DNA from 3 places in the Fructilactobacillus sp. YLN 2507 genome. Region 1 is predicted to be linked to each of the others. Evidence: predicted binding sites of a transcription regulator. Region 1 holds the regulator's gene; each other region holds the start of a gene.
What was found. The regulator LexA, encoded in region 1, represses DNA repair genes until DNA is damaged. The targets are predictions, from matches to a motif close to CNAACANNTGTTNG.
Positions count from the first base shown of each region.

Region 2: AC0GLY_RS00645 (Y-family DNA polymerase) is a predicted target of LexA. The motif match lies at 5,244-5,257, and genes of this name have one in related genera.
Region 3: AC0GLY_RS05740 (AbiH family protein) is a predicted target of LexA. The motif match lies at 3,661-3,674, and genes of this name have one in related genera.

Region 1 is NZ_CM184303.1:570,945-578,860, reverse strand. Features, by position in the region: gene rpsB (30S ribosomal protein S2) at 1-535, opposite strand, end outside; gene AC0GLY_RS03075 (GIY-YIG nuclease family protein) at 689-970, opposite strand; gene AC0GLY_RS03070 (tRNA1(Val) (adenine(37)-N6)-methyltransferase) at 960-1,715, opposite strand; gene AC0GLY_RS03065 (lysophospholipid acyltransferase family protein) at 1,790-2,419, shown strand; gene AC0GLY_RS03060 (YneF family protein) at 2,433-2,651, opposite strand; gene AC0GLY_RS03055 (DUF896 domain-containing protein) at 2,677-2,928, opposite strand; gene lexA (transcriptional repressor LexA) at 3,076-3,711, shown strand; gene AC0GLY_RS03045 (hypothetical protein) at 3,745-3,972, shown strand; gene AC0GLY_RS03040 (phosphatidylglycerophosphatase A family protein) at 4,027-4,527, opposite strand; gene AC0GLY_RS03035 (hypothetical protein) at 4,530-5,153, opposite strand; gene AC0GLY_RS03030 (CPBP family intramembrane glutamic endopeptidase) at 5,162-5,857, opposite strand; gene AC0GLY_RS03025 (deoxynucleoside kinase) at 6,206-6,838, shown strand; gene AC0GLY_RS03020 (ArgE/DapE family deacylase) at 6,865-7,916, opposite strand, start outside.
Region 2 is NZ_CM184303.1:149,444-157,359, reverse strand. Features, by position in the region: gene apf (aggregation-promoting factor) at 1-53, opposite strand, end outside; gene AC0GLY_RS00670 (2-keto-4-pentenoate hydratase) at 371-1,162, opposite strand; gene AC0GLY_RS00665 (AEC family transporter) at 1,482-2,234, opposite strand; gene AC0GLY_RS00660 (cadmium resistance transporter) at 2,609-3,199, shown strand; gene AC0GLY_RS00655 (hypothetical protein) at 3,226-3,594, opposite strand; gene AC0GLY_RS00650 (acetyl-CoA carboxylase) at 3,587-3,907, opposite strand; gene AC0GLY_RS00645 (Y-family DNA polymerase) at 3,900-5,201, opposite strand; gene xylB (xylulokinase) at 5,687-7,186, opposite strand; gene AC0GLY_RS00635 (bacterial Ig-like domain-containing protein) at 7,342-7,916, opposite strand, start outside.
Region 3 is NZ_CM184303.1:1,098,035-1,105,950, reverse strand. Features, by position in the region: gene AC0GLY_RS05755 (DUF2922 domain-containing protein) at 1-26, shown strand, start outside; gene AC0GLY_RS05750 (hypothetical protein) at 126-251, shown strand; gene AC0GLY_RS05745 (hypothetical protein) at 300-2,180, opposite strand; gene AC0GLY_RS05740 (AbiH family protein) at 2,318-3,622, opposite strand; gene AC0GLY_RS05735 (Eco57I restriction-modification methylase domain-containing protein) at 3,775-7,916, shown strand, end outside.

The sequences.
Region 1 (7,916 bases):
ATTTTTGAGCTTCTTTAAGAGCAATTTCCTCTTTATGAGGGTCAACAATAAACATTACATTAGGAATCTTAGGCATATCTTCAATACCGCCTAAGAATCTTTCAAGTTTAGCAGTTTGCTTAGTTAATAAAGCAACTTCTTTTTTAGGTAATCGATCGAAAGTACCATCAGTAGCCATCTTTTTAAGATCTTTTAAATACTTAATCCGTTTTTGAATGGTATTCCAGTTAGTAAGTGTTCCACCTAACCAACGATGGTTAACGTAGAATTGACCAGCACGTTTTGCTTCTTCTTCAATGGCATCTTGTGCTTGTTTCTTAGTTCCTACAAAAAGAACTACAGCATCGTCTGCAGCTTCACTCTTCATAAAGTTGTAAGCAGAACCTAATAACTTAACAGTTTTTTGTAAGTCAATAATGTAAATACCATTACGTTCAGTAAAAATGTATTTAGCCATTTTAGGATTCCAACGACGAGTTTGGTGACCAAAATGTACACCAGCTTCTAATAATTGTTTCATTGATACAACAGCCATAATAAGCCTCCAAAATTTAGTTTTTCCTCTCTGGAATTATGCATGGAACTCAAAGAGCACTACTATGCAAAACCATCCAGATGCGTATTGGTAAATTAACACCGATATTAATTATACAAAATATTTAACTTAATTTCAAATATAATTTCAAAATTAATTAATCCAAAGAATTGGGTCAACTCCATGATTAATTAAATATTGTTCTTTTGCAAAACGCGTTTGATGTTTAAATGCGTATTCGGCCTTTAATGCATCACTTTTGTTATCAAAATCTTCATAATATAATAGTCGAACTGGAGCATGACTTTTTGTATACTTAGCTCCCTTTCCACTTTGATGCTGATACAGACGATGTTCAACATTATCAGTAAATCCACCATAAAATGATCCATCACCACAAACTAAAACATATAGATAATATTTTTTACTTGCCATAAAGTAACTCACTAACTAAATCATTATAAGTATTGTCGTCATTATAAACAACGACTGGGGGATCAATTTTCAATCCACTTAATTTTCCATCCTTAATTGCAGAAATCAAAATCATATTAGCATCACGTCCAGACTTTGGATAAACGAATTGAATTTCTTTAGGTGCCAAACGGTGCTTTTGCATCTCATTCAAAATATCTAGTAAACGTTCAGGGCGATGAACTAGATAAAGTCTACCATTATTTTTCAAAAGTTCACTAGCAGTCTTTATTACCATTGCCAAATTTGTTTTGATTTCATGTCGAGCAATTGCTAAATATGGATTAGGATTCTTTCGACTTTGCTTTTCATTCGCAAAATAAGGTGGATTAACCGTTACCGTATCAAACGATTCTTTTTTTAAATGTGCTAAGCTGTCCTTTAAGTCAAAATTAAAAACTGAAATTTGATCATCTAAATTATTTAAAGCGACACTTCTAGCTGCCATGTCACTCAATCTTGATTGAATTTCAATTTCAATAATTTTACCCTTGGTTTTCTTACTAATAAATAATCCTACTGCTCCATTTCCAGCACAAAGATCTACAATTCTAGTTTTTTGTCCTTGCTTAACTTTTGCAAAGTTAGCCAACATCACTGCATCTAATGAAAAAGAAAAAACTTCGGCATTTTGAATAATTTTAATATCATTACTATATAATTGATCAATCCGCTCACCAGCTTTTAATTCAATTGGTTGATTCATCGTTTTTCACCCTTTTACATTTCGTTATAATGCTATAATATCAATTGTACAACTCAAAAAGGAGGATGAGAAGATTGTTTTATTCATTTATCTTTTCATTAGCTAAAGGACTTATTCGTCTTGCCAATGGAAAAATTGATGTGATGAATCGAGATCGTATTCCAAAGGGAAATTACATTCTCGTTGCACCACATCGTACGTGGTTTGATATGATTTATTTTGCAGTAGTCTTATTGCCTAAGCAATTATATTTCATTGCTAAAAAAGAATTATTTAAAAACCCAATTATGGGGTGGTTTCTTACTAAATTAAATGTTGAACCAGTTGATCGTAACAATCCTGGAATATCAGTAATTAAGCGCCCAATCAAGATCCTTCGTAAAACTAATTTATCAGTAGTAATTTTTCCTTCTGGAACGCGACATTCTACTAAACTAAAAGGCGGCGCTGCCATGATTGCTAAAATGTCCGGTGTTCCAATTTTACCCGTTGTTTATCAAGGTCCATTGACTTTAAAAGAATTATTCAGTCGCCACAAAGCCCATATTAATTTTGGTAATCCAATTTTCGTAGATAAAAATCTCAAACTAAATAATCAAAATCAGGCCTTAGTTGAAAAACAAATGAGTGATGCTTTTAAAACTTTAGACGCAGAAATCAATCCAAATTACGTATATATTGATGAATCAAAAAAACGTCACTAATTAGTGACGTTTTTTATTTTGCATTTCGTTTCATTGAATTCATCATTTGGTTCAATTTCTTCTTAGAAGGCTTTTGACCCATTTGAAGCATCATTCCCTTTAATTGCTCTTCGTTAATTGGGGGATTCTCTTTTAAATATTTTTCCATGTATTTACGAGCACCAAAAAAGCCAAGTGCTAGCCCAGCAGCAAGTGCGACTAAGATTAATCCGATCCACATCCAAGTTGCCATAAGTTAATTCTCCTTTGTTATTATTTTAATCATCTCTAAGATCTTTTTTACGCTGAACTTCTTTGACTTCATCTGGCGTAACTTCTTTTCCATCTTTATCGTAAACTTGAGTCATTTCAATTTGACTTCTAAAGTTGGATTTAAAACGCTTTAGATATTGTTTACGTAAACGATTTTGTTCTTCTTTTTCTTCATCAGACAAGTCTTGCAATTTAGCTTTTTTTGCTAATTCGTTAATCCTTGGGATGATTTTTTTAAGTTCTGGATCTTCAGCCATGTCAACAACTCCTTAGATTTAATTATCTCTATAATAGCATGAAATTTTACAGAAACAAAGTTTTCAGATGCGAACTAGTGTTTGCAAACCACATAAAATATGTTAATCTTAACATACTATGTAATAATCATTTTTAGAGGTGTAATGATGTCAATAAATGCAAATACAAAACAAAAGGATATTCTACGTTTTATTTATAATAATGTCCGAGAACATGGTTATCCCCCCACTGTAAGAGAAATTGGAAAAGAGGTTGGACTTTCATCAACTTCAACAGTCCATGGACATTTATCTCGTTTAGAAAAAAAGGGGTATATAAGTAAAGACCCCACTAAACCACGTGCCTTGGAAGTTACCTCTGATGGAATCGAATTTTTAGGCCTAACTCCTGAAATTCATAGCAAGGAAATTCCACTGTTAGGAGTTGTTGCAGCTGGTGAACCAATTTTAGCCGTCCAAGAAGCCACCGATTATTTCCCAGTACCCGAAAACTTAGCTCAAAATGCTGATTCACTTTTTATGCTAACCATCAGTGGAACTAGTATGATTAAAATTGGAATTTTAGACGGAGATCAAGTCATTGTTCGCCGCCAGCAAAATGCTGAAAATGGTGAAATTGTGATTGCTATGAATGATGAAGGTGAAGCAACTTGTAAACGATTTTTTAAAGAAAGCGATCATTTTCGACTTCAGCCAGAAAATGATTCAATGGCTCCAATCATTTTAAAAAATTGTACAATTTTAGGTAAAGTTGTCGGTTTATATCGTTCTGATGTAAACTAAATAAGATTAAATAATAATTTAGGAGTAATAAACATGAAAACTAAAGCATATGAAACATATACCCTTCAAGAGTTTGATAAAGCAATTCCATATAAAGTTGGCGATTTAGTAGAAGTTGTTTTTGTTAGTCAAACCGGACTTGGTGATAATGAGTCAAACTGGTTAAAAGTAATCCGAAAAAACGTTGGTAAGGCAGAATTACTAGACGATGAATTTGAATTTGGTCCTAAATGTGTCAAGGCAGTGAAACCTGCAAATTAATCATAAAAAAAATTCTCTCCGTTTTTATTATAAAAACGGAGAGAATTTTTTATACTATGAATTTTCGTGAGCAATTTTAGCAGAAGCAGCCCCTGCAACTGAGGCCACAATATCATCAATAAAAGTAGTAACTCGATCAGTTCTTTGATCAAGAGTTCTTACAATCCCTTGTTTATTCGTATCTAAACCACAGTAATTAGTAATTCCAATCGTTCCATAAATATTGGCAATTCCCAATGCTAATGTTTCGTCCACTCCAAAAACTCCTAAATCATGTTCCACAATACTCTGAAGTGGCTCATTAAGCTTGTGTTCTGACGCTAATCGGTCAATTTCTAAACCAACTAAAGCATTATTTAAAACTTCACGTTTGTGTAAAACATCAATCACAATCTTATCAACATATTCCATACTAGGAATCTTTATATATTTCTTTTGTAAATTGTAAACAACCTTTGAAATATCCCTAACTGTCACATCATTTTCATTTAATGCTCTAACTACAGCATCATACGCTTGTGTATCAGGATATTTGTAATCTCTTCTATCGACCATTTCTATTCTCCTTCTTCTGGCATAATTGTAATGTCATATTGATTTGGATAATTATCTGCTGTAATTATCATACTCATTGATTGCTGTTTTTCCAAATGCTTTTTAACAATTTCTGAAACAAATTCAGCTCCAGCAAAATCCTCTTTGAAGTCATCATATGTTGAAAAATAATCAATTTCAAGAAATATATCAATTTCATTCCCTGACGATTCCAAACCATCAATCCGGACTAATTTACTTTTTTCTAATTCATCAATCACTGGTAAAGCAAATTCACTGTAAAAATTAGTAGCCACTTGTAAGTTATTTTTAACGCTTATAGCTTCTTTATCCATTGAACTAATCTTTTCAAACTCAGCTTCATCAAGCTTTGGCAAATTATTGATCAAATATTGCTTATCACGATTCTGCAAAGCATTTTTTAAATCAATACTAATTTGATTTTCATCACCATTATTTAAAACACTAACTAATTGGTCAATTGTAGTAACATCATAATCATTTTTCAATTGGTTTAAATTAGTAATTCTTTTTAAATAATTTTTCTTTTCCAAATTAATTTCATTTTTAACCTTTGCTAATCGATTTTTTAAATTATTATAGTAATTAAACTCTGAAATGTTCATTTATTTTCCTATCCTACCAATACTCCGATAATCATTAACGTTGTTGCAATTAAATTGTTCGAAAAATGAAGTGCAATTGAAACTTCAATTTTATCTTGCTTTAAGTAAACATAGGCAAGAATCATTCCTAAGGACATGTAAATTAAAAAGCTAATAGGATTACTACTAACATGACCAATCGAAAATAATATTCCACTAGCTATCATGGGAATTAATGGTTTAAACTTTGGGAAAAATCCTTTGATAAGATAGCCACGGAATACCAATTCTTCTAAAACTGGTGAACAAAAAGTCATAGTAAAGCTCATTAAAATTAAAACAATTGGATTACTCTTTACCAAAGACAAAATAATGTCATTATTTTCTGTCCCGCTTTGTTTATAAATTAGAATGTTCAAAGTAGACAACCCGATTTCTACCAAATAAAAAAATAGCAAAGCCTTTATAATTAACTTCCAATCCGATTTATTCAATCCATGCTTAGTTTGGATATAGACGCTTCGATAAGCCTTTAAAGCTAACCAAATTGCTAAACCAAAACCAAACAAATACAAGAAACTAATAAGGCTTAGTTTAAAAATCGAAATTTGCTTAGCACTTGCTAAATACTGAATTGGTAATTGAACAATTAACACCACAAAAAATAACCCTAACAAAATTAAGGTTCGCTTTAAATAAGTTAAAATACTAATTTTTTTGCTCATGATCTTTCCTCTCTTGTTCTTTTCGATCCTTTAAACGATCATGATGCTGAATCAAAATTGTAACAATTGGAGTAATTATAATTCTCGCTAAAATCACACAAAATATAAAAATTAGCATTATTTTTATATTTTGTGAATTAGCTTGTTTAAAAAAAAGATATACAATCCATAAGATCACCGTTAGAAAGGTGATCCACATAAAATACCAAAAATTTTTCAAATGTTTCTCCTACGCTTTTTTCTTATATATTAGAATATCATATCCCGATTAGGATTTGATAATTATTTCGAACTATTTTTGAATAATGATATACTTAAAACAGATATTAATAAAAAAAGGAGTTTTGTATGGTGATAATTACTGCTGGAATGATTGGGGTAGGAAAGACTACTTTAACGGAGAAAATTTCGAATCACCTAGGGACAAAACCTTTCTATGAACCCGTTGGTGATAATCCAGTTTTGCCGCTTTATTATAAGAATCCCAAGCAATACGGTTTTCTATTGCAAATTTATTTTTTAAATAAGCGATTTTCGATGATTAAAAAAGCATTGAAAGATGATAATAACATTCTTGACCGTTCAATTTATGAGGATGCATTATTTACAAGAGAAAATAACAAAGAAGGAAATATTTCAGATGTAGAACTTGAAGTTTATCTCAAGTTACTTGATAACATGATGGATGAATTAAAACAGTTACCAAAAAAGAAACCAGATCTATTGGTATATGCATATGCTGATTTTGATACGATTTTAGATCGGATTAAAAAGCGTGGCCGTGACTATGAACAATTTGATAACAACCCTGAATTGGAAAATTACTATCATAAGATGTGGACCGCTTACCAACAATGGTATGAAAACTTTGATTTAAGTCCTAAAATGAAAATTGATTTACAAGAATATGACTTAGTAACTCCCGAAAATACGCAAATTGTATTAAGCAAAATTGATGAAAAGTTAAAAGAAATCCGTTAAAAAGGGCTCGCGTTAACGAGCCCTTTTTATTTTGCAAAAAAATCATTAATAATTTTTTGATAAATATCAATTGTTTTTAAATAACTACTAATTGATGTATGCTCATTAATTTGATGAGCAGATCCTTTTGAATCAGGTCCTAAAATGATAACAGGTAACTCAGGTTTAACTTTAACGAAGACACTAGCATCACTAGCCCCATTATCAGTATAAAGCCTAATATCACGATTAGGATAAGCCTCTTTGGCAACTTTATAAGCAGTTTCAACCAATGGATGAGTGGTTATAGTGCGAATTGGATAAAAATCATGCAGTAATTCAAATTCTAACTGATAATCACTTTCCTGATTAATTTTAGCAATGGCTGCTTCAATTAAGTCACGAACTTGTTTGTTACTAAATGTAGGTGTTGGACGAACATTTCCTAGTAAATGAGCTTGTCCAGGAATCGTATTAATTTGTTGACCACCATCAATCACAGTAATACTGTGCTGTACTGCACCCAAAAATTCATCGATTGGTAATTCACTAAACATCTGTTTTTCAGCATTAATGTATGCTACAAGTCCTTCAATTGCATTAATTCCCTGGTTAGGTACTGAACTGTGCACTGGTTTTCCAATACTATTAATTCGGTAATTAAAACTACCAGAGTGTGCATACGTAACGCTTCCATCAGTTGCTTCTCCAACAATTAACCCATCTAAATCATTAATCAATTCAGGAGCAATTTTATAAGCTCCTGGTGCCCCAAATTCCTCTCCTGCAGTAATGATTAATCTTACTGTACCATTTGGAATCTGTTGTTTTTCGACTAGTTCAATCAAAGCAATTACTTCAGCAGCTAAACCGCTTTTCATATCTGCAGCACCCCGGCCATATAGAATATCTCCTTCAATGGTGGCAGAAAAAGCTGGAAATTTCCATGCCGTTTCATCAGTTACCGCTACTGTATCCTGATGTCCCGTTAAACCAAAGACTTGATTGGTTTTTCCTTTCCCAATTTCTACAATTAGATTAGAACGATTTTCATCATCGACAAATGGTTGAATGGCACTTTGAATTCCGTATTGATTAA
Region 2 (7,916 bases), 420 kb from region 1:
CCAGCTGATACAGCAGTAACTGCTGCAATTGTCTTTAAACCTTTTAATTTCATATAAATAAACTCTCCTTTTAATTAACTTTTTCTAGTTTTCTGATTTAAGAATGTTGTATTAGACGGATAAACACCTCAACTAATCAACAGTACCCATGATAAAGGATATTTGTTACATTGAGATTACAATGGGTTTAAGAAAAAGTGGGGTTTTGTAATGCTGTAATCTTAATATCACAATTTGTAATTTAATTTAAGAACTACCTGATACTTTTATAATGATTTGAATAGTCGAAAATCTTCAAACAAATACAAAAGTCACAGCTACTTACTCTAGCTGTGACTTTTGCCTGGTATAAAAATAAGATAACTAAACCTTATTTTTCTAATTCAAATTTTACGTCGCTTAACCCATAGTCAAATTCAGCTTTCCAATTTCCTGGAGTTAATGAAACAGGTAGTAAGAAAGTTCCAGTTGAGATATGTTCACCTGCATGGACCACTTGATCAGTTTCAGCTAATTTTTCAGTTAACCATTTTAAGGATTTAACGGGATTACCTAAAACTTCACTAGCTTTCCCATCTGCAACTTTTTTACGATCATGAAATAATTCCGTATGAACTTTGGCTAAATCAGCTAAGCTAAATTGATCAGCATCAACTTCATCGCCATAAACTACAGCTCCACCAACTGCAGCATCCGCCATCACTAAATTCTTTGGTAAAGTTGGGAACCAATCTTTAAACCGGCAATCAGGTAATTCTACTGCCGGAGCAACCGTTGTTTTTGCCATTAATTCATCTAAAGAATCTTTAGCAGATAAATCAACTTTTGCCGTAAAAACTAATTCAACTTCAACTAATGGATCCATAAACATCGATTGGTTTAATTTAACACCAGATTTAAAGAAGTGTTCAGCCAACTGAGCTCCATATAGTGGTTCAGTAGAATTAAACATTTTTTGTGTCTCAGCACTTGTCAAACTAATCTTGTAACCACCTAATTTTTTCGCTTTTAGCTCAGTTAACCGTTTTTGCACACGATAAGCAGAATCATCATCAAAAATAGTAAATGCTTCCATATCTAAAGGTTCTTGCGTTGCATAGGCTTTATACAAAATTTGGGCAAGTACCTCTACTTCATCACTAGTCAATTCCTTGTCAGTCATCATAAACACATCCTTTACGTTAAATTTTTCAACCGAAACCTAATGTTCGATTTCTTATTAATATACAGCACATTTTAAATTTGTCAATTTGATTTTTAACCAAAAAAACAGTCCTTGCAAAACATATCGTTCGCGTTTTGCAAGAACTATTAATCTAATGTTAAACTTCTTTTTCTTCATAGTAACCTTTTGCAGTAACTTCTCTATCAATATCCACTTGCCATTCGGGCGTATGTATTTCTTTCAAATTGATAATAATCCCTTCTAATTACATTATGTAAGGTTAAGTATATTATATCTTGTACACAAAGTAAATTTTTTAAAAAATGGTCATTAAAAGGAAAACGAACGGAATCGTCACAATTGATAAAACGGTTGACATCGTCATCAACGCAATTCCCGGTGTTGGATTGTCATTAGCTTGAAGACTAAATAGTACTACTAGTCCAGCCGTTGGACATGCAAATAGCAAGACTGTTGTCAGCAAACTAATGCCACTTAGTCCTAAAGCAAGTAATACTCCATAAGTCATCATAGGATATATTAAGTTTCTGAGAAGCAATGCTCCTATTAGTGTTTTATTAAAATCATCTTTACTAAAACGTGAATTTGCTAAACTATTTCCAATGACAATCATTGACAGTGGAGTATTTAAAGAACTTAGATAAATTGCTGGTCGGTTAATGATTTCCGGAACTTTAAATGAACAAATAAAAATTAGTCCACCTACCAAAATAGCAATAATGTTGGGATTTATTAAGGCATTAAAAGCCTGTTCTCGCAAGTTCATCCAACTAAATTCTCTTTTTTCTTTAAAGATGGTTATCCCGTATGTCCAATTAAAAAGACTATACCCAGCAAGAGAAGCAACCGCAAAAAAGACTACTACATTCCCAAACTTGGCACTGGCTAACGGAACTCCCATGAAACCAGCATTGGAAAAAATGCTACCAAAAATGGCAACTCGTTTCATGGTTTGCTTTTTAGTTTTAGCGAAACATAGATTAGATATAACGATACTGATCATGTAGACAATACACACTCCCAACATGACTACTAGTAATTCGTGCATCGTCCACTAAAATATTTTTGTTCAAATGCTTGGATAATTAAACATGGTGACACAATATAAAGTAAAATGTTGGTCATGTCATTTGAAGTACCAGCCGACATAAAGTGTAATTTATTAATTAACACGCCCACCGCCATTAAACAAAACATTAAACCAATTTGATTGCTCAATTGTACTATATCCATTCCAATCATCTATCCTTCCAATTTTTTAGTTAAGATTTAATATATTATAGAAGGAATATTTTCATAATAAATATAATTAAGTCCATAAGCGAGTTCTTATAATTTAAAATATCCTGCCGAAAAGGGCATCCTTATTAATCAGGTTAATATAGTATAATGAATACTAAACTTTTCATTTAAGGAATCAATATGTTAGAAATTATTATAAATTCAATTGTATCTTATATTTCAACTAACATGGATTATATTTTAGTCTTAGTCTTACTAATCCATGCGCATCGTTTCAAGAGCCCCATTTTAATTGGAGATATGATTGGAACGATCATTCTTACTCTTACTCCCATGGCAATTGCTGTCTTACTTCGAGCTGTACCAGAAACTTGGATGCTTGGTTTCCTAGGCCTCTTTCCTCTCTACTTTTCATGCAAAAATTTTTTTAGTAAAAGTAACGACAATTCAATGGAAGAAACTGATAACAAATCACGCTTTAAATTAATTGTACATACCGTAATTATTACTGTAGCAGCCTGTGGTGCTGATAACATTGCCGTCTACATTCCAATTTTCATCCGTAAATCAACTTTTGAACTTATCGTTGCTTTTTGTGTCATGCTAACTATGGCAATCATTTTCTTTGGTTTAGCTGTAATAATTAGTAAAGACAAACGACTTGAGCAATTTTTAAATCGTTATAGTAAGTATTTAACTGGAACCATTTATCTGTACTTAGGAATTTCTGTGCTAGTTCAATGTGGTACGATTTCCCATTTTATTAAATAATTCGTAGGTCTAATAGCCTTCTTTATTTAAGCTAAACTAACGTTGCGAATTTCTTCTAAGGCAATGGGAGTCTTTTTAAATAGCTTAACTACATCATCATTTAGATCTTTAATTTGGTTACTTACCTCTATAGGCTTGCGTTCTAAATTTAGTTCATTCAGCTGAATAATAACCGCATAGTTATTTTTAAACGCATAACATAGTCGCTGCTTAATTAATGAGATTGGTTGTGGTTGTTTCTCTTTTGGAATTTGCTTTATTTTATATTTTTGCTGCTTGATTGCTACGGTATGATCGGATAAATAGAATCCTTGCCATTTCGTCATTCCACGATCTTGATAATCGTGTTCAAAAAACTGATCAACTACTTTTTGGCTAAAATGATATTTACTCAAGTAAATCACGCTTTCTTTGAATTATTTTTTGTGAATTTGGCCACTTAAGTCCATAAAATCCAACAAATTTGATGGTTAATTGATTTTTTAATTTAAAAGCAACAATTAGAGCTTCTAAATATTCCAAATTATAAGTCTTAACTGAATGTAAAGGGATTGACTTTAAACGCTGTCGGGATCGCTGACTATTAAAGAAAAAATTATAAGTTTGGTCATAAGGATCATTAGCGATTTCAATCCAATAATGGGTTTTAGAAATTCTTTTAAATAATTCATCAATCCGTTCCATTATAATTTTCAAGTCGCTATTCATAACTATTTCCTCCATTATGTCCACCCACCAATTTGGCTCTTTCAAGTGCCGTTCCACCTTTACCTAAACTATTCGCAAAAATTAATTTAGAAAAGCCATACTTATGATGAATTTCATCAATAGTTTGGTTTAATTTATCAGTCTTGATTTGCTTATCGACTTTCGTAAATAAATCTAGTGACCGTCCGGTGTTAGTGGTTAAGTTACTGCAATAGACCGCAATATTTCTAATTGATTGACCTTTCCAATGTTTTCTAAATAAGTATAAAAGCTGACTAACAATTGCTTGATTATCATCAGTTTTATCAATTGACATACTCTGATGAAACCCAGCTTTTCCAAGTTCTTCACTAACATGGAAAGAAAACCCAAGACTTAAAGAAAGACAACTAGTTAATTGATGGTGACTGCGAACCCTAGATGCTACTTGCTCACCAATTTCTTTAATTACATTTTCAATTTCAGACTGACTTTGATAATCACGAGGTAAAACCTGAGAATTGCCTAAGCTTTTAGATTTAATTGCTGGTTTTTCAGTAAGTTTAGAGCGATCAACTCCCCAGGCAGTTGCAAAAATTTGTGTCCCAATGATGCCCATTTCTTGTTTCATAAGATAGGGGTTCGCATGTGCTAAATCATTCATATTATAGATACCTAACCGATTTAAATGCTTCGCGGTCCGTTTACCAATTCCCCAGACTTGGGTTAAATCTTGAATCGACCAAATCTTTGTTGGAACATCTTGATAGTGAATTTCTCCAATTAAATCAGGATTATGTTTAGCATAAATATCTAATGCTAACTTAGCTTGAACTGGATTGTCACCAATGCCAACCGTTGTATATAGTCCAAGCTCCTTTCTAACTGTTTTTTGAATTAATTTTGCAACTGATCTAACTGAATTCCCAAACAAGTGCCAAGACTTTGTCATTTCTAAGATACTTTCATCAATTGAATAAGGCCAAATTAATTCTTCAGGAGTAAATTTACTAAACAATTGATTAATTTCAAGATTTTTCTTTATGTAAAGATTCATTCTAGGTGGTACCACTTGTAATCTAGGGTCAGTGGGCAAATCTCTTTGTCGCGAGACATTGGCCTTTAGATGATAAAGCTTTTTTGCCTCAGGGGATGTTGCTAAAATTAATCCGCCATTGGTATTTTCAGCCTCGCTCATTACTACCAATGGTACTTTCAAAGGATTAAAACCACGTTGAACTGCTTCACAACTAGCATAAAAAGACTTATTATCGATTAAGAAAAATACCCCCTTGGGCTCTCTATCAAAAAACATCATCGCATCTCCTTTAATTACAAAGTAATTATATCACAGATACGAACATACGTTCTAATTTTTCGAAAATATAATTATAATATCTTAGTTGAAAAGTGATAGTTAATTAATTTGAACTTTATAATTGTGTGATATAATTTAAACAGTCAAAAGAAGACATTTTACATTTGCTCCTATTACTAACCATTTTAGGACAGCTAAATAAAAAGAGCGCTCAGATAGCCAATCTGATCGCTCTTTTTTTACTTATGATTTAACAAATAAGTAATGATAGCAACTACTAGCGTAGTAACTAAATAATCAAAAGAAGACATAAAACAAAACTCCTACCGCCGCCAGAGTTACCAGCTCTTCACGACTTGCTAATTTACTCACTGATCAATAAATTAGCTAATTTAAATTATAGCACAAACGCGAACACATGTTCTGGTTTGCTTAAATAACAAATGAAAAAGACATCCATTATGGAATGTCTTTAACAATACTTATTTTTTAAATTTTTGTAATTCATGACTAATTTCAACAGTTTGTGGATAGACTTGCTGGTAAATCGCATATAATTGATCATATTTTGCAACGTTTGCTGGAATTGGATTATGCACCTCAGCAACATGAACAAATTTTTCTGCACAAGCTTTAAAGTCTGAATACCAACCTAAGCCAACTGCTGCAATCATTGCTGCTCCCATACCAGGTCCTTGTTCATTCGCCAACTTTTTAACGGGAGTATTAAAAATATCAGCTTGAATTTGGAGCCACAAATCGCTCTTAGATCCTCCACCGATTGAAACGATTTCATCAAAATCAGCACTTTGTTCCCGATAGATATTTAAAATATCTCTAAAACTAAAGGTAACCCCTTCAATAACTGCTCGGGCAAAATCATTTAGATCTTGGGTTGCATCAATTCCCAAAAAACTTCCGCGAATATCAGCATCTGCATAAGGAGCTCGCTCTCCCACAATATATGGAGAAAATAGTAATCCATTTGCTCCAATTGTAGAACTAGCCGCTCCACTAATTACTTTTTCAAAGGGAATATCTTGACAGAAGGTATCTTTAAACCAACTAAGCGAATAACCAGCTGCCAAAGTAACCCCCATTGAATAGTATGCCCCAGGAACCACGTGATCTTCCATTTGAACTCGACCATGATACTCATCAACTGGTCGATCTTCGTATTTTAAAATTACCCCAGAAGTCCCAATACTAGAAAGAACTACCTTAGGAGATAAAATTCCAGCACCTAAAGCTCCACAAGCATTGTCAGCTCCGCCACCAAAAACTTGGGTGCTTGTTTTCAAGCCAGAAAATTCAGCATATTCCTTCGTAATTGGCCCTACATCGGTTGTTGACTTAATCAATGGAGGTAAGATGTTCATCGGAATATCAAATTTCTCACAAATTTGTTTGCTCCACTGGTTAGTATGAATATCTAATAAAGTGGTTCCGGTCGCATCGGAATAATCAATTCCTAGTTTTCCTGTCATCCGATAACGGACATAGTCTTTGGGCGTTAAAATAACAGCTGTTTTTTCCCAACTTTCTGGCTCATTTTCTTTAATCCATAATATCTTAGGTAAAGTAAATCCTTCCAACGGACGATTGCCAGTAATTTTAACAAAATCATCACCCATTTGTTTGTCAATCTCATTACGTTGTTTGGTAGTACGAGTATCGTTCCATAAGATGGCAGGTCGAATCACATCATGTTGTTGATCTAGTAAAACTAATCCATGCATTTGACCAGAATAACTAATTCCTTTGATATCACTAGCTTGAATCTTATCATCCAAAATTAAACGTACAATTGCAACTGTCGTTGACATTACCCAATCATTAGGATTTTGTTCACTATATCCTGATTTAGGATGGCTAAGTGGATAATCAAATGACTCTTGAGCAATTACGTTACCTTCTCGATCAACTGCCGAAACTTTAACTGCACTTGTACCTAAATCAACTCCTAATACACATTCTGTCATATCATCTTCCCCTTTCAAAACATCATCATTTACTTCAATTATAGTTGATAAAATTTAAAGAACCTTAATTAACGCTTACTTTAATAGAAGTTTTAAAAAAGAATATTACTGATAAATCACCAATAACATTCTTTTCCAAAAACATAAACTAATTATTAATTTTTCTTCTTAAATTTACCTAATCCGAAGAATCCAAAGATTGAAAGTAAAATGACACCAATGATACTCATCAAACTAGCTGTAGCATCTTGTCCCGTCTTTGGTAAACCGGTTTGCTTAGTAGTCTTAGTTTCGGCTGGTGTTTCAGAAACTGAAACCGTTTGAGTTTCTTTAGCAACTGGATTTACAGTTGAAACATTAGATTCTAAGTGATCTGTTGTAGTAGAGTCAGTCTGTTTAACTGGAACACTTGTAACTGATTCAACTGGGGCACTTGGTTGTGCTGGTGTAGTCGTCGTTGTACTTGGTGTAACAGCTGAAACTTTTACCTCAACACTTACTGTAGTTGATACTCCATCTGCATCTGTAATTACAACTGGGTAAGTACCAACTTTTTGGTTATCAACCTTGCTTGTGGCTACTGAAGTAATGGCTACTGAAGTTTTACCATTTTTGCTAACTGCGGTTGCACCGTAGGCGCTTGGATCAGTTGGGACTGCATCACCAGTATGGATTGTAACACCATGTGCAGTGACTTTAGCTTGATCAGCTAAGACAATTACACTTACTT
Region 3 (7,916 bases), 530 kb from region 1:
TTGATGATAGTAAGAAAGCTGCCTAGTTCTAGGTAAACGAAAAGGTCGATATCTGCGGATGTCGTCCTTTTTTGCGTTGAATTATAAAATTAATTAGTATAGTTTGATATTAAAAGGAGAATGTGATGAACAAATCTGATGAAAAACGAATGATAGAAACCATTCATGTATTAAAGAATGGGCAATTACAGGAAACGTTAGAACGAAGTGTTGATGAAGAATTTGTAGATGTTATTGGCGGGATTGATTAGGGAAAATTAGGTAATAAAAAATAAAGTTGATATCTTTGGATATCGATTTTATTTTTTATTACTTTTTTCTTCTAAAATATTTCTTTGTTTTAAATCATCGTTAAATTTAACAATTAATAAATTTATCATCATTAAAGTGAAATTATAATCACTTTTTCTTTGCTTAGAAACATTTGGATCATCACTACCATGCATATATTTGTTTCTAAGTCCGAGCCCATCAGAAAACTTATTTGAAAAAATGAATTCAAAAAAATCAGCTTCAGCTGGAGATAATAATTTATTTATATAGTTAGCCTTGTTTTCACTAACTAATTTGTCAATGAAATTCCTTCCTTTTTGATTAAAACTATATTTAGATATTGTTGCATAATCATGATTTTGAATAAGAATGGGTAATAAATTTGGATTAATTATTTTTACTTTTTTATTTTCTACCATCAAAATTTTTTTACTAATAAAATAATCGATTGCATTTTTATCTAATCTATCTAATTTACTATATTTTACTGAATCATTTTTTAGACATTCCAAAAAACTGTTATCATTTTTTGTTCCATAGAAAAAGTCGTTATACAGAAAATTTTGAAATTTCAATAGCAATGGATCATTTAAATTAATGTACTTATCTGGCAGAACACTTTCTAATTCATTAAATCTTGGAGTTTCAGAAACCAAATTTAACAGTTTTCTGTTAAATTTATTATTTTTAGCGTATTTGTCAATAAATTTGAGAAGTCTGTGGAATGAAGAAAATAAATCACAAATGCGATATTCATCATGATTTTCAGGAAAAATAATTGTTATATCATTAATACCATATTCTTGATTTAGGTAATCATTTAAATACCAATTTAAATTTTTTTCTAATGAAAAATCATTTTTTGAAATGTATTCCAAAAATGATTCAAATATAGAATTATAAATCGGTATAGAATGTACTAATTTAAAAGAAGGATTATACATGTTTATATCATCTGAGCTTTTTATATTTTTTATCAGATCTACGAATCCTATTTTAATTAGGTTTAAATATGGGAAAATAATCAGTCCATATGAGGACATATATCTTAATTCTGTTTTTATAGAGTTGATTAATGACAATTTAGAACTTATAGACTTATCTAATCTATTTTTATTTACATAGATAGTATTATTTCCATTATTATCAGGAATATCAACAAATGGATATGAATCTTCAAGAGCATTTGAAAGTAATTTTAATGATATTTTTTCTTCTATTTTTTTAAGGGATAACTTTGACATTAGTTCATCATTTTTTTCAATTGCTAATAATTTATTTTCATCATTAGAAATTTTAGATAGTTTAATTAAATCTAAATAGCTACAACAATCTAAATCCGCTTTTTTAATATAATCACGAATCATATCATTTTTTTCCTTTAAGGTTAAAAAATCGATGTTTTCTTTTGGAATTTTTTCATTATTAATAAATAATCCTATATTTCTTGAATCTTGTTTTACTATTTTTTTTAATAATGACTTACTATCATTTACAATTTTATTTTTAGTTAGAGGAAAACGAATATTTTTTGATGTACAGACAGATAATAAAGAATTAACGTCTTCTTTAGAATAAATACTTTCTTTAGAAAATCTAAATTTCTCAATCATATTCCAAAATTCATTTTGATAAATAAATTCTAATTTATCATTACTAATTTCATTACAAAGGCTTTCAATTGATGTGTTTTGAAAGTATTTTTTTACTGTAATATTTATTAATCTTATATTTTTCGTATCACGATTTTGTTCTCTTACTAACCAGGAACTGATGGCTTTTAGCTCAAAAATATCATTAATTGATAAATTTTCACTCGATATTCTTTCTTTTAAAAATGATAGTCTCTTTAATAAATATTCTTTATCATAATAAAAATTTTTAGCTGGAAATTTAACTCTGTACATAGTATTTTCCCCTTAAATATTTTGCTATTAGGCAATTACATTATTAATTTTAAAAACAAAATTTCAACAATAATAAATCTTCAGAAATTAAGCAAGGAATTGTCAATAAATTAATTTTTGATTGTGTAGATTTATTATTAAGAATAAATTTTAGGTATTTCTTTTAAATGTAGTCTATTTTCTAGCAATAATTTTGGAAGAATATTTCCCCCATGAGTATTATTTAAAGTATTGCCATAATTAAATATAAGATTATTTATAGAATTCATTTGATTAGATTTAATCTTTTTATTTTCTTCTTCGTTATTCCCATATGGTGTATAGCAAAATACTAGGTTTATGTCTTTATTATATAAATCATAATAGTCAAAAATAGCATTAAAATAAGAATTGTCAGCAGCAGCTAATGAATGACCGTAAAAATAAATATTTTTAATGTTTTTATCTAAGATTTTTTCAGATTTAATAACACTTTCTTCCATAATCCTAGATGCCTTTGTAAATCTATAATAGGGTTCATTAGGTAAAACATTAGACGAGTCAAATCCAATAATTATAGGCTTTTTATCTGATGAATTTATAGAGCCGTGTATATGATTTATTTTACTTACATAATCGCTTTTAAAATTATCATAATTAAAATTTAATAAGTTAAATTTTTTATTGTTAACATCTTCTAAAATATAATTAATTAAATAATCTCTACTTTTATCTGAATTTACAATGTAATGGTATATTTTGTCAGTATTTTTATTTTCTTTTATATAATTGGATACATCTAAATTTGTAATTAAATAATTTGAAAAATTTTTTTCGAATTTATTTAATTCTGAAAGCAAATATTCATAATATTTCTCAGTATTTACAATTTTATTTTGATTAAGTATGAATTTATAAACTAATAATTGTAAATAGAAGTTTTTTTCAATAATTTTACTTTTTTCATTAATGTTATTTGAAATACTATCTACAATTTCAATTTGATCGAGAAATTTAATTTGTTTTAATATATCATTATAATTATTTGCTGGATTTTTAATTTTTAATATCTTATCAAAATTATGTTCACCCTTAAAGAAGTCAAATAATAATGTTTCAATATCTGCCCAATTAGTTGTTGAATATTTTATATGTTTTTTTGTAATCATATACATATCCCAAAAAGATAAAGAATTAAAACTAAAATTATTAGTATTTGTGCCAAGAATCAATGATATAAAATTATTATTAATCCATTTAAAAGATTTATTTGAATTATAATTTCTTAAAATATTTTCTACATTCTCTAAAAATTCTTCAAATTTTGCTTTATCTTGTTGGAAATCATTTTTTTTATAGTTTTTAATATATGAGTCAAATGATGTTGGTAATTTTCTGGATAAATCAAAACCATTGCCAATTATTAATAAATTTTCAACTTTACCATTACTATTTAATACCATATTAATTAAAATCCTTCTTTAAATATTTTTTTATTAACGGAACGTACGTTCTGTTAATATACTATCACAGCAACATATAATAACCAATTTTATAATGCACTTAATTATATTTGCTATAATTAAGTAAAGACTAAATTTTAGAAGGTATAGACATGAGCAATTTTGATTTTTTAAACGAAGATTGGGATACTAAAGAATATTATGATCCAGCTGTTGAAAGTGAACGCTTATACACTGAACAACATTATGGGGCCACTGCTGTTAATATTAGAAAGATACTAGAAAATCTTACTAAAAGAATTTTAGATTTTAATTATTACGAGGTTAAAGAACGTGCCAGTTTTGACAGCAATTTACATACAATTAAAGACAAACGACTTGTACCAACTGATATTTTAGATAAATTATATAGTCTTAAACGTTTTGGAAATGAAAGTGCACATAGTTTTGATTCAATAAGTCAAAATGGTGCATTAGAAGCCTTGGAAAAATTACAAATTGTTTTAGTTTGGTTTACAAAAAGCTATACCGATATAGAACCCCATACAAAATTTGAAAAGCCAAAATTCCAAACAACGTTTCAATCTATGCAAAAGTTTGAAAAAAAGCTTATTTATGTTCAAACTGCTGATAATTCAAAAAATGAATATCCAATTTATAAAGGATTGGAAAAAGTTGGAGATGCATCGGTTCCAGCAGATGCAATGGAAATAAATACAAAACCCAATAGTGAAGATTTGAGAAATGCTGCTGATAAAAGAATTAATCAGTATATGAAAACTGCTGGGGTCAAACATAATTTACAATGGGCTGAATTAGCATGGGATAAAAATCGAGGTAAGTTTTTTACTGACCATGAAGTTCATGAGGTGTTAGAAAGATCTCATATTGAAAAAGATGTGATTACTGATGGTAATGAATGGTTTAGAACAGATTTAGACACTGTTAAGAGGGCAATTAAAGCTGTTAAAGAAGGAAAAACGTCACTTGATTTAACTGATGAAGGGCAAGGTATTGAAATAAAATTGCGTCCAGAGCAAAAAGAAGCGATTAGTAAAACAAAGCGAGTTTTTGCAAAGAAGAAAAATGATCGAATGCTTTGGAATGCAAAAATGCGTTTTGGGAAAACAATTTCTGCTTTGCAATTAGTTAAAGAAGAGAAATTTGAAAAAGTTTTAATTATGACCCATCGTCCAATAGTTTCGGATAGTTGGTATTCTGATTTTAAGAAAAATAAAATGTCAGAAGCTGGATATAAGTATGGTTCCAAAAAAGAAGGGGAGAAAAATGTTCAAACCTTAATTGATTCTAAAAATCCATTTATTTACTTTGCTAGCATTCAAGATCTACGTGGATCTGAAGAAATTGGTGGAAAAGCTGGAGATAAAAACGAAGAGATATTTGACACTAATTGGGATTTGATTATTGTTGACGAGGCTCATGAGGGAACTCAAACAGACTTAGCTCAAAGAGTAATTAAAGCTGTAAAAAAAGAAAATACTAGGTTACTTGAATTATCTGGAACTCCATTTAATATAGCCGATAATTATACAGAAGAAGATACCTTTACCTGGGATTATGTAATGGAACAAGAAGCGAAATTAAAATTTGCTTTGGATCATCCAGATAAAGTTAATCCATATGAGGGTCTTCCAAGTATTTCAATGTATACTTTTGAAATGAACGCTAAAGATAAATATAAAAATATTGATAATTCTTTTAACTTTAAAGAATTTTTTAGAGTTGATGATAAAGGTAAATTTATACATGCGGTAGAAGTTAATCAGTTTTTAAATAATATTACTCACACTAGTAAATCAACCAAATATCCATTTTCGACAGAAAAATTTAGAAATGAACTTAGACATACTCTTTGGCTTCTTCCTAGTGTGGCTTCAGCTAAAGCTTTAAAAGAACTAATGGATAAACATCCGGTATTTAAAGACTATAAGATTGTTAATGTAGTTGAAAACGGAGAAGCAACTGGAGAAGAACTACTAGATAATGAAAAGGATTTAGATAAAGTTAGGTCAGCAATTGGCGATGAGCCCTCAAAAACAAAAACGATTACACTTACAGTACGTAAACTTACAACTGGAGTAAATGTTAAAGAGTGGACGGGTGTAGTATTTCTTTCAAATACCAATAGTGCGACTCAATACCTTCAAGCAGCATTTAGGGCACAAACTCCTTTCTCTGATCCAATTTTAGGTATGAAAAAGCATGCTTATATTTTTGATTTTGCACCTGACCGTGCTTTGACTATGGCTGCTGGGATAACTAGCTTAAATACTGGAGCTGGAAAACCAACTAAAGCAGGCCAAAAGGCACAAATGTCAAAATTACTGAATTTTATGCCGGTTGTTGGAATGTCAGGTAATTCCATGAAACCATATAATGTTGATGACCTAATAACAAACATTAAGAAAAGTTATGCAGAAAAAGCAGTTAAAACTGGTTTTGATGATGATTCTTTGTATAGTGACGAACTTCTAAAGACAATAGATGAACAAGATTTAAAAGAATTTAATGATTTGAAATCAATTGTTGGTACAACTAAGAAAGAACGTAAAAAAGTTGAAATAGACATTAATTCTAATGGACTTACTGATGAAGAATATGATCAAGCGGAAGAAGCACAAAAAAAGCCAAAGAAATCAAGAACACCTAAAGAACAAGAATTAATTGATAAAGAAAATAAAGTTCGTAAGCAACGTAGAACTATGATTTCAATTTTAAAGGGGGTTTCAATTAGAATCCCACTTATGATTTATGGGATGAAAGCTGATATTAACGATGATATTTCTATAAATGATTTTATTAATAAAGTTGATAAAAAATCATGGGAAGAATTTATGCCAGTTGGAGTGACTAAGGATAAATTCCGTACTTTTACAAAGTATTACGATAATGAAATTTTTGTTGAAGCAGGAAAAATAATAAGAAGAAAAGTTAAAGAATTAGATAATTTAAACCCGATTGAGAGAACAGAAAAATTAGCTGAGATTTTTGGAACATTTAAAAATCCAGATAAAGAAACTGTTTTGACACCATGGCGAGTTGTTAATATGCAACTTGGTAAAACAATTGGTGGATATTCATTTTTTGACGATGAGTATAAAAACGTAACTATTGATGGAAAATCAGCTAATCATTGGATTAATACAGATATTACTAATGAAGCATTTAAACCAGATGCAGATATCTTAGAAATCAATTCTAAAACCGGACTATATCCGTTATATGTAGCTACTTCTTTATATTATCAAGCACAAAAGAAACTAAATGAAAACAGTGCTGGAAAGTTTACATCAAAAGATGAAGATGATTTATGGAAACAAATACTCTCAAAAAATATATATGTAATTGCAAAAACTCCAATGGCAAAGACAATTACAGAAAGAACGCTTAGTGGTTACAATAATTACGAAACAAATATAAGATTTGTTGATGGTATTGTAGAAAGTATAAAAAAAGATATTGAAAAAACTAGAAACAAAGTGGAAGAAGGCTTTGATAAAGTGAAATTTGATGTAGTTATTGGAAATCCACCATACCAAGAAGAGACAAAAGGATCTAATAACAAAATGGATCCAATTTATAATGATTTTTATGACTTATCTATAAAATTAGCAAAAAAAGTTATATTAATTACACCTGCAAGATTTTTGTTTAATGCTGGTTCAACTTCAAAAAAATGGAACAATAAAATGCTAAATGATAGCCATTTTAAAATTATTGAATATTTTCCTAATAGTGAGAGCGTATTTCCAAATACTTCTATAAAAGGTGGAGTTGCAATTACTTATAGGGATGCAAATAGAAATTTTAAACCTATAAGATTGTTTATTCCATTTGAAGAATTAAAATCTATTTTGAAAAAAGTAGAGGAAGCAAATGGATTTGAATCAATTGAGGGTATAGTATCATCAAGAGGTATCTATAAATTTTCTGCTACTGCACCTGATTCAGGTGCAGTAGATACAAATGATTTTGCTAAGTTACCAAAATTATTTTTTGATCAAGAACCTGATGATAATAAATGCTATTTAAAGATTTTGGGAAGACAAAACTCTAAAAGAAAATATAAATATATACGTTCAGATTATATTGAAAACAATGATTATTTAGATACAATCAATGTGGTTTTGCCTGAAGCTAATGGAAATGGGAAAATAGGTGAAAAATTTAGTAATCCACAATTGTCACTAGCTGGTATGGGAACAAATGATTCGTTTGTCAGTATAGGTAAATTTGATAATGTGATAGAAGCAAAAAATCTTTTGAAATATTT